2 regions of the Tritonibacter sp. AK171 genome follow, and region 1 is predicted to be linked to the other one. Evidence: riboswitches for the same ligand, from Rfam matches in the RefSeq annotation. Region 1 holds a riboswitch; the other holds the start of a gene.

Region 1 (4,790 bases):
CGCGCCCGAAGCAATTTCGGGCGCTTTTTTCTTGCCCTGTTGGGGGGCCTGTTCGCCCACCCCGCGCGAGAGGGCTTGCACGCGCTAGCCGGGGCTTACACAGTGTCTTTATGTATTCTGATGCGCTCCTGACCGATATCTTGCGCCGAACACGCAGCATTGCCGTGGTCGGGGTCTCTGCCAATCCCGTGCGACCGAGTTTTTATGTCGCCCGATACCTGTCGCTGAAAGGCTACCGGGTGATTCCGGTAAACCCCGGTCACGCTGGCAAGGAGCTCTTTGGTGAGACCGTGCGCGCGACACTTGCCGACATTGAAGAGCCGGTGGATATGGTCGATATCTTTCGCCGATCAGAAGCGGTTCCAGAGATTGTCGACGAGGCGCTTATGGCTTTTGGGTCGTTGCAGACGATCTGGATGCAGATCGGGGTCGAGCACAAAGACGCGGCGGCACAGGCTGAAGCGCGTGGCGTTACGGTGATTCAGAACCGCTGCCCCAAGATCGAATATCAACGCTTGTTTGGCGAGTTGCGGCAAGGCGGCTTTGCCACTGGGATCATATCGTCAAAACTCTGATCCCGCCGGGGCGCTGCCCCGGACCCCGAGATATTTTTGAGAAGATGAAGGGGCTGGGCCTCAGACCGGTTGGGAAATTGCAGCCTCAACCCAAGCCACCAGCGCATCCAGATCCGGGGCGGCTTCTTGGGAGACGCCTTCGGCAAAGCTCTCGAAGGCGGCGACATTCATGCGATTGACGCCGCAGACCACGGGCAGCCCCATGGCCAGCGCCTCACCGATGAGGGGGCGCATGCCGCGCCCGTCGGCCTCGTGTTTGCCGAATTTGTTGACGATCAGGACTTGTGGGGCCGGTATTGCATCCAGCGCGCTGGTCACAAGGCCAACCGCGCGTTCGAGCGCCTCTGGGTTGAGGCGACAGCCGCGGGCCCCTTCGCCCAGCGATTGCGAGATGCGAATGGTTTCGCCATCGGGCAACACGCGCACGTCCATATCGCAGAGCTTGTTGTCATAGCATTCGGTATTGGTCTGCACGATGCCTGCGGTGCGGATACCCTGTGCGGCGAGCCGCTCTGCCAGAGCGGTCAGCAGGCGATCCGTGGCGCCGCGTTCGGTGGTCATCACATAGGCAAGCTGCATGGGGTCGTCCTTTGCATATCTTCCGCGCGAGCCTAGCGTGAAAGATATGCCGCCGCCAGAGCACTGTTGTCGCAGATTAGCGCGTACCGTGCGTTCCTGCGGCCATGGCGCTGAGGCCAAGCCGTTCGAACAGCGCCTCGTCCGCGTCCTCTTCAGGATTGTCCGCCGTCAGGAGCGTGTCGCCCATAAAGATGGAATTGGCCCCGGCAAAAATGCACATCGCCTGCAGTTCATCGCTCATTTCGGTGCGCCCGGCCGAGAGCCGCACATGCGCGCGCGGCATCAGGATGCGGGCCAGCGCGATGGTACGGACGAATTCGATCGGATCGAGCGGAGGCGTGTCGGCCAGTGGCGTATCTGCCATCGGAATCAGCATGTTGATCGGCACCGATTGCGGATGTTCCGGCAGCGTCGCGAGGCTCAGCAGCATGTCGATGCGGTCGCCGCGCTCTTCGCCCACGCCAAGGATGCCGCCAGAGCAGACGTTGATCCCGGCCTCGCGCACCCGCGCCAGGGTTTCTAACCGATCCGCAAAGCTGCGGGTGGTGATGACCTCCGGGTAGTAGCGCTCTGAGGTGTCGATGTTGTGATTGTAGTAATCCAGCCCCGCATCCCGCAGGCGCAGCACCTGATCCTGCTCCAGCATACCCAGCGTCATGCAGGTCTCCATCCCCAGCGCCTTGACGCCTTCGATCATCGCTTCCAGCTGGGCCATGTCGCGCGTCTTGGGGCTACGCCATGCCGCGCCCATGCAGTAGCGCGTGGCACCAGCGTCGCGGGCCTTCTTGGCCTCGGCGATGACACGCTGCACCTCGATCAGTTTGGACGCCGGGAGCTGCGCGCCATTACGTGCCGATTGCGAACAATAGGCGCAATCCTCGGCGCAGCCGCCGGTCTTGATCGACAGGAGGCGCGATTTTTGCACCGCGTTGGGATCAAACATCTGGCGGTGCAGGCTCTGGGCCTGAAACAGCAGATCCATGAAGGGTTGGGCATAGATCTCCTCTGCCTCCTGCCGGGTCCAGTCGGTGCGGATAAGGGGCGTATCGAGCATGGAAAAACCTCGCTGGGCAGATGGCAGGGGACACGCCAAAGGCGATCTCTCATTTTATAGATAATATATAAAATGAGTCGCAAGGGCTTAAATCCTTGATCTTTAGTCGCTTTGAAGGCGTCTCGCGCCCCTGAGCGCCCGGAAGACGCGAAAAGGGACCCATTGAAAGGGCGATGGAAAATCCGCTTGACGCACCACACCCCCCTCCCCTACCCCTAAGGCACGCAGGGGAGTCCCGCCGAGGGGACTGAGAGGCAGACAGGGAGAAATCCCGGTGACGCGACCCTTAGAACCTGACCCAGTTGATACTGGCGTAGGAAGCTAGGACAGCCGCGCACCGCCCCCGTTCAGGGTGCGTTCGCGCTGATCTGATACGGCAGGATCTGAACATCCTGCCCCGTTTTCCTGAGGCCCGGCTCAATTGGTGTTTTTGAGAATGGACTCGAGGAGCACCAAGATGAACGTCCCCAACCCAAAGATCACCACAGGCGCATTGCCCGCCTCTCGTAAGATCTATGTGGCAGGCGAGATGCATGAAGGCATCCGCGTGCCGATGCGCGAAATTGCCACCCACCCCACCGCGGGCGAAGCGCCGCTGCCGGTCTATGACAGCTCCGGGCCCTATACCGATCCCGATGTGTTGACCGACATTCGCGACGGATTGGCCCCGTTGCGCGCGGCGTGGATCAAGGCGCGCGGCGATGTTGAGGCCTACACTGGCCGGAATGTGACCGCTGCAGACAATGGCTTTGTCGCAGGTGACCGGCTGGTGCCGGAATTTCCTGTGAAACCGGCCCCTTTGCGCGGGACCGGGGATGCAGCACCGACCCAGCTGGCCTATGCGCGCGCTGGCATCATTACGCCCGAGATGGAGTTCGTGGCGATCCGCGAAAACCAGCTCAGGGAGCTGTCCCCCTGTCATGGCGCGCGCGATGGGGAGGATTTTGGCGCAAATATCCCCGACTATGTGACGCCGGAGTTCGTGCGCGCCGAAATCGCCGCAGGGCGCGCCATCATCCCCGCCAATATCAACCACCCGGAGCTGGAGCCGATGATCATCGGTCGCAATTTCAAGGTGAAGATCAACGCCAATATGGGCACCTCGGCGGTGACCTCCTCAATGGAGGAAGAGGTGGACAAACTGGTCTGGGCGATCCGCTGGGGCGCGGATACGGTGATGGATCTGTCCACTGGGCGCAACATCCATAACACCCGGGAATGGATCATCCGTAACAGCCCGGTGCCGATCGGCACCGTGCCGATCTATCAGGCGCTGGAGAAGGTGAACGGTATCGCCGAGGACCTGACTTGGGAGGTATTCCGCGACACGCTGATCGAGCAGGCGGAACAAGGCGTCGACTATTTCACCATCCATGCGGGCGTGCGGCTGCATATGGTGCCGATGACCGTGGAACGCGTCACCGGGATCGTGTCGCGCGGTGGGTCGATCATGGCGAAGTGGTGCCTGCATCATCACAAGGAGAGCTTCCTTTATGAGCACTTCGAGGAAATCTGCGACATTTGCCGCCGCTATGATGTGTCGTTTTCATTGGGCGATGGCTTGCGTCCGGGTTCGATTGCCGATGCCAATGACGCCGCGCAATTTGCCGAGCTGGAAACGCTGGGCGAGCTGACCAAGATCGCCTGGACCAAGGACTGTCAGGTGATGATCGAAGGGCCGGGCCATGTGGCCATGCACAAGATCAAGGAGAACATGGACAAGCAGCTGGAGTGCTGCCACGAGGCGCCGTTTTACACGCTGGGCCCGCTCACCACGGATATTGCGCCGGGGTACGATCATATCACCTCCGGCATTGGTGCGGCGATGATCGGCTGGTTTGGTTGCGCGATGCTCTGCTACGTGACGCCGAAGGAACATCTGGGCCTGCCGGACCGCGATGACGTCAAAACCGGGGTGATCACCTATAAAATCGCCGCCCATGCCGCTGATCTGGCCAAGGGTCTGCCCGGCGCGCAGCGGCGCGATGATGCGCTGAGCCGCGCGCGGTTTGAATTCCGCTGGGAAGATCAGTTCAACCTGTCTCTCGACCCGGAAACGGCACAGAGCTTCCACGATGAGACCCTGCCCAAAGAGGCCCATAAGGTGGCACATTTCTGCTCCATGTGCGGGCCGAAATTCTGCTCTATGCGGATCAGCCACGACATCCGCGCCGAGGCTCAGAAAGAGGGATTTGAGGCGATGGCGGCGAAATTCCGCGAAGGCGGTGAACTCTATGTGCCACTGAAAGAAACCACGCCAGAAGAGGCCTGAGCGCTGCCGTAGCCACCTGTTGCGCTGCCTGTGCGCCTCTTTAGGCGCGCGGGCAGCGCCCGGCCCAACGGGAGGTCGGGTCCCACCTTGAAAAGGTGGGGCATGACCGACGGGCGGGAGCCTCCCCGCCGCAGCCTGCCCAAATCAGGCCCAGATCAGCGCCTGATCAGAGCGGCTTGCCATCGAACTGCTGCAAGGTGACGCCCGCCGCCTCAAGCTGGCGACGCACCGCGCGCGCGATGTCCAGCGCTTCGGGCGTGTCGCCGTGCAGGCAAATGGTGTCGATGCGCGCCGGAATACGGCTTCCGTC
Region 2 (4,790 bases), 1.1 Mb from region 1:
AGGGTGATCAATACACGCCGCCCGAAAAACCGCCGCCGTGCTAGCGCTTTTGCCACCGGGATTGCCAGCGCCACGCTCAAGAGCGCCGACAGGCTGGCCTGCACCAGCGTGAAACGCAATGCCGCCCAATCGGCGGCTGCAAAACCACTAAGGTCATCTGCCCTCAATGCCACCGCAACAAGAGTGCCCAAAACCAGAAGCGCCACCCCAAGGGCGGCGCAGGTTCCGGGCCAGATCGCGACCACAGGCAAGGTTACTGGCTGAGCGCTGCGCGCCATTCGTCCAGCGCCTCGGCGCGTATAGATGCGGCTTCCTTTTCGGGCAGCAGCAGAGATTTTTCCGGGCTGACGAGGGTTTCAAACCCCTGAGGCAGACCTTCGGAGGGACTTACCGCCGGATACATCCAGTTTGTGGTCGGGATAACCGATTGGAAAGCATCAGATACCATGAACTGCAGGAACTGATCCGCCAGCTCTGGCTGGTCGCTTGCGGCAAGTTTGCCCGCAACTTCGACCTGCATGTAGTGTCCTTCGTCAAAAAGCGCCGCCGCTTTGCTGTCGTCGTTTTCGGCAATCAGATGGTAGGCAGGCGAGGTGGTGTAAGAGAGCACCATGTCGGCCTCGCCTTCGAGAAAGAGACCATAGGCCTCCGACCATCCTTTGGTCACGGTGACGATGTTGTCACTGAGGCTTTCCCAGATTGCGGGGGCCTCATCTGCATAGGCGGCCTTAACCCACATCAGCAGGCCCAGCCCCGGTGTTGAAGAACGCGGGTCCTGAATGACGATTTTCACGTCGCTCTCACCCAGGGCTTTGAAGTTCGACGGCACATCGGCATCCGCGCCGTGGACAAAGGCAAAATAACCCCAGTCGTAAGGAGCAAAATGCGTATCGTTCCACTCGATCGGCAGCGCATATTCCGCTGTGACAGACATCGGTGCAAAGAGACCCGTTTCTTTGGCTGCTGCGGTCAGATTGGTGTCGAGCCCCAACACGATATCGGCATCTGAACGTTCGCCTTCCAATTTGATCCGCGCAAGTAAGGCTGCGCCATCACCTGCCCCAACGAACTTAAGATCACAGTCACAGGTGGCCTCAAACGCGGCTTCTACAGCGGGGCCGGGCCCCCATTCCGAAACAAAGCTGTCGTATGTGTAGACCACCAACTGAGGTGTGTCTGCCGAGGCAGCGGTGGCAACCAATGTGGCGCTCGCAAGGATGAGGGATTTCATGTTGTCCTCCAATGCGGCGTTGGTAAGGAGGAGACTGAGCGCTATTGCTCCAAATCGTCCCAAACCTTCCCTCCGCCGGTATAATCCGGTTCAGGTTCAGCGGGTTCGCCAGATCGGCATCTCAGCGCAATATTTACGCGCACCCCGAGGTGGGGTGACACTAGGTGTGGTTGCATGGCTTGGCAAGGTGGCGCATGCGAGGCGCTGCCTCGCGCTCCGAGATATTTTGAGTTAGAAGAAGGCCTAAGTCCCCCGTTCTTCTAACCTGAAGTATCCCGGGGGTGAGGCCCACGGGGCCGAGGGGGCAGCGCCCCCCTTTGAATGCACTCTGCCATCCGTGTTGTGTTCACGGGCTTACTGTTTTGCAGACGAAGAAGGGGGATTTTTCTGTCCTTTGTGTGGGAGTAATGCGCGGATCTCTTTTCCCCGGCGGGCTTTGCCGCTAAAGGAACAAACCAAAGGAGACCCGCGCGCATGTCCATGAATTCTTTCGGCCACCTTTTTCGTGTCACCACTTGGGGTGAAAGCCATGGGCCCGCTTTGGGAGCGATTGTGGATGGTTGCCCGCCCAATGTGCCCATCTCACCAGAGATGTTGCAGCACTGGCTGGATAAACGTCGTCCCGGTCAAAACAAGAATACCACGCAGCGCAATGAGCCGGATGCCGTGAAAATCCTGTCGGGCGTGTTTGAGGGCAAATCCACCGGGACACCGATCCAGTTGATGATCGAGAACACCGACCAGCGCTCAAAGGACTATGGCGAGATTGCGCAAACTTTCCGCCCGGGGCATGCGGACATCACCTACTTCCAGAAATATGGCAATCGTGACTATCGTGGTGGCGGGCGGTCTTCTGCACGCGAAACTGCGGCGCGAGTGGCTGCGGGCGGTGTTGCCCGCGAGGCGATCAAAGCGTTGGTGCCGGGGCTTGAGATCAAAGGTTATATGACCCGGATGGGTGAGATGGAGATTGACCGTACGCGCTTTGACTGGGCGGCGATTGATCAGAATGACTTCTGGATTCCCGATGCGGCGGCTGTTCAACCTTGGGAAGACTATCTGCAAGCCTTGCGCAAACAGCATGATTCGGTTGGTGCTGTGGTCGAAGTGGTTGCGCGCGGTGTACCTGCCGGTATCGGCGCGCCGATATATGGCAAGCTCGACACCGATCTTGCTGCCGCCATGATGTCGATTAACGCGGTCAAAGGCGTCGAGATTGGCGAAGGGATGCATGCGGCCCAGTTGAAAGGGTCTGAGAATGCCGATGAGATCTTCATGGGCAATGACGGCGCGCCGGTTTATTCGTCGAACCACGCAGGCGGCATTCTGGGTGGTATTTCTACCGGTCAGGATGTGGTGGTGCGTTTCGCTGTGAAGCCGACCTCGTCCATTCTCACGCCGCGCCAGTCGATCCGCAAGGATGGCACAACAACCGAAGTCATTACCAAAGGTCGACACGATCCCTGTGTAGGTATCCGCGCGGTACCTGTCGCCGAAGCGATGATGGCTTGCGTGATCCTTGATCACCTATTGCTGCACCGTGGACAGATTGGTGAAAATCAGGGCCATATCGGCTGAATTGGTCGCCGTTGACAGAATCATAGATTGCTGCATGGTGCGCTGCAGCTGCCTAGTCTGTGACTGTGGTGGTAAATGACGGTGCAAACGCGTCAGCTTTTGTTCTGCCAAGGCAGTATTTTGTGTTGCTCTCTTTGTTATTGTGCTCGCGGGAGGTGGCCTGGATGAATGGGCACCGTCTCCCAGGCGTTTTGCGCTGATTAAACTATAGAACACGCTTACTTATCTGCTAACCGGCTTGGCTAACATGATGCGCACGGCCTTGTATATTTCGGTTTTTCAAAACCGTCGGCGCGCAAAACACCGTTAAAAGTGAGTCCAGTTTTGTGGAATAGTCCGGGAGTTTGATAACGCTCTGTTTAGGTGCGGATGTTTAGAGACGAGGTATTCCACTGTGGAGGTGTCTTATGAAACATGCGTTCAACAGACTAGGTTTTCAGATCGGTTTCGGTGTTACCTTGTTGCTGTGCGGATTGGCCGCAGCGTTGTTTTTTGTCCTGTTTAATCAATCCAAAACCGCACTTGTCGACGCGGCAGAGACGCGGCAGGCGATGTCCATCAAAATCCTTGTGAATGAGATGGCACATTATCAGGATTTCGAGGTGACCACCGATGCCAACGGCGAGGTGTCTGGTCTGACGGCGCAATCAATCGTCGCGTTTGAGAACCATGACATGATCGACAGGGTCGGCTCAATTTCCGGGGAAACGGCTACGATCTTTGTCTGGGACGATGCAGAGCAAGATTTCGTACGCCGCACCACAAATATCATCAAAGATGATGGTGCGCGGGCAGTGGGGACCGTCCTCGGCAAAGCTAACCCGGTTTATGCGTCGATGATGAAGGGCGAGGTCTTTCGCGGGCAAGCCACCATCCTGGGGAAAGACTATTTCACCATTTATGTACCGGTCCTCAGCGAGGCCGGTGAGCCGCTTGGTATCTTCTATGTCGGTGTGGCAAAGGAAGCGCTGACAGTTGCGATCAACGAGATGTTGGTCGAGGGGGGCGTGATTGCTGTCCTCGGTCTTCTGGTGGCGATGGGACTAACAGTGATCGCGCTTCGGTACATGTTGCGTCCGATCCAATCGCTCGAGGTGGCGGTGACCGCGATCCGGGATGAAGATTACGACACGGTCGTTCCCTTCACCAATCGGCCCGACGGGATTGGTGGGGTGTCGCGCAGTGTTGAGCAGTTCCGCCAAAAACTCTCAAATGCTGTGGAAGATGAGCACCGCGCCAAAGAGCAACGCATGCGACAGGACGCGGCGGTTGCGCGGCTTCAGGAAGGGCTCGGCAGTTTGGCCAGCCGCGACTTGTCTCATCGCATTGGCGAAAATTCCGGCTTTCCCGAAGAATATGAGGGGCTGCGCAAAGATTTCGATGCGGTTGCAGAAAACCTTGCTGCGGCGATGGGAGAAATCGCAACCGTGGCCGAAAACCTCAGCGGTTCTGCAAGCGAAGTGGAAATGGTATCTTCTGATCTGTCGCGCCGCGTAGAGCGTCAGGCCGCAACGCTGGAAGAATCTGCAGCGGCGCTGGAAGAGCTGAATAACAGCGGTAAAAACGTGTCTGAGCGCATCCTTGAGGCCAATCATCTTGCCACGCAGAGTACCGACGTATCGCGCCGCAGTGGTGAGCAACTGGAAGAAGCCATCACGGCGATTGAGCAAATCGAACAGGCCTCTGGTGAGATCGACAAGATTGTCGGGCTGATCGAGGATATTGCGTTCCAGACCAACCTGCTTGCGCTCAACGCTGGGGTAGAAGCCGCCCGGGCAGGCGAGGCGGGACAAGGCTTTGCCGTGGTTGCAACCGAGGTGCGAAACCTTGCTCAGCGTGCGTCGGATTCGGTCGGAGAAATCCGTGCCCTTACACAAGGGAACATCAAGCAGGTCTCGGAAGGATCAAGGCTGGTAGCCACAACCGGAGAGTCAATCCGAGCGGTTCTTGAGCAGATCAATAACCTAGGTGCGCTTGTGTC

What was found. Region 1 has a riboswitch for thiamine pyrophosphate ahead of thiC (phosphomethylpyrimidine synthase ThiC). Riboswitches for the same ligand answer to the same signal wherever they lie in the genome.
Region 2: it holds a riboswitch for thiamine pyrophosphate, as region 1 does, so the genes downstream of both, thiB (thiamine ABC transporter substrate binding subunit) here and thiC (phosphomethylpyrimidine synthase ThiC) in region 1, are expected to answer to the same signal.

The regions. Positions count from the first base shown of each region.
Region 1 is NZ_CP126134.1:772,254-777,043, reverse strand. It holds gene QNI81_RS03660 (CoA-binding protein) at 111-575, shown strand; gene QNI81_RS03655 (DUF2478 domain-containing protein) at 636-1,154, opposite strand; gene bioB (biotin synthase BioB) at 1,231-2,208, opposite strand; TPP riboswitch at 2,425-2,545, shown strand; gene thiC (phosphomethylpyrimidine synthase ThiC) at 2,666-4,480, shown strand; gene QNI81_RS03640 (LamB/YcsF family protein) at 4,647-4,790, opposite strand, start outside.
Region 2 is NZ_CP126134.1:2,843,097-2,847,886, reverse strand. It holds gene QNI81_RS13335 (thiamine/thiamine pyrophosphate ABC transporter permease ThiP) at 1-278, opposite strand, end outside; gene thiB (thiamine ABC transporter substrate binding subunit) at 254-1,231, opposite strand; TPP riboswitch at 1,282-1,388, opposite strand; gene aroC (chorismate synthase) at 1,706-2,809, shown strand; gene QNI81_RS13320 (methyl-accepting chemotaxis protein) at 3,217-4,790, shown strand, end outside.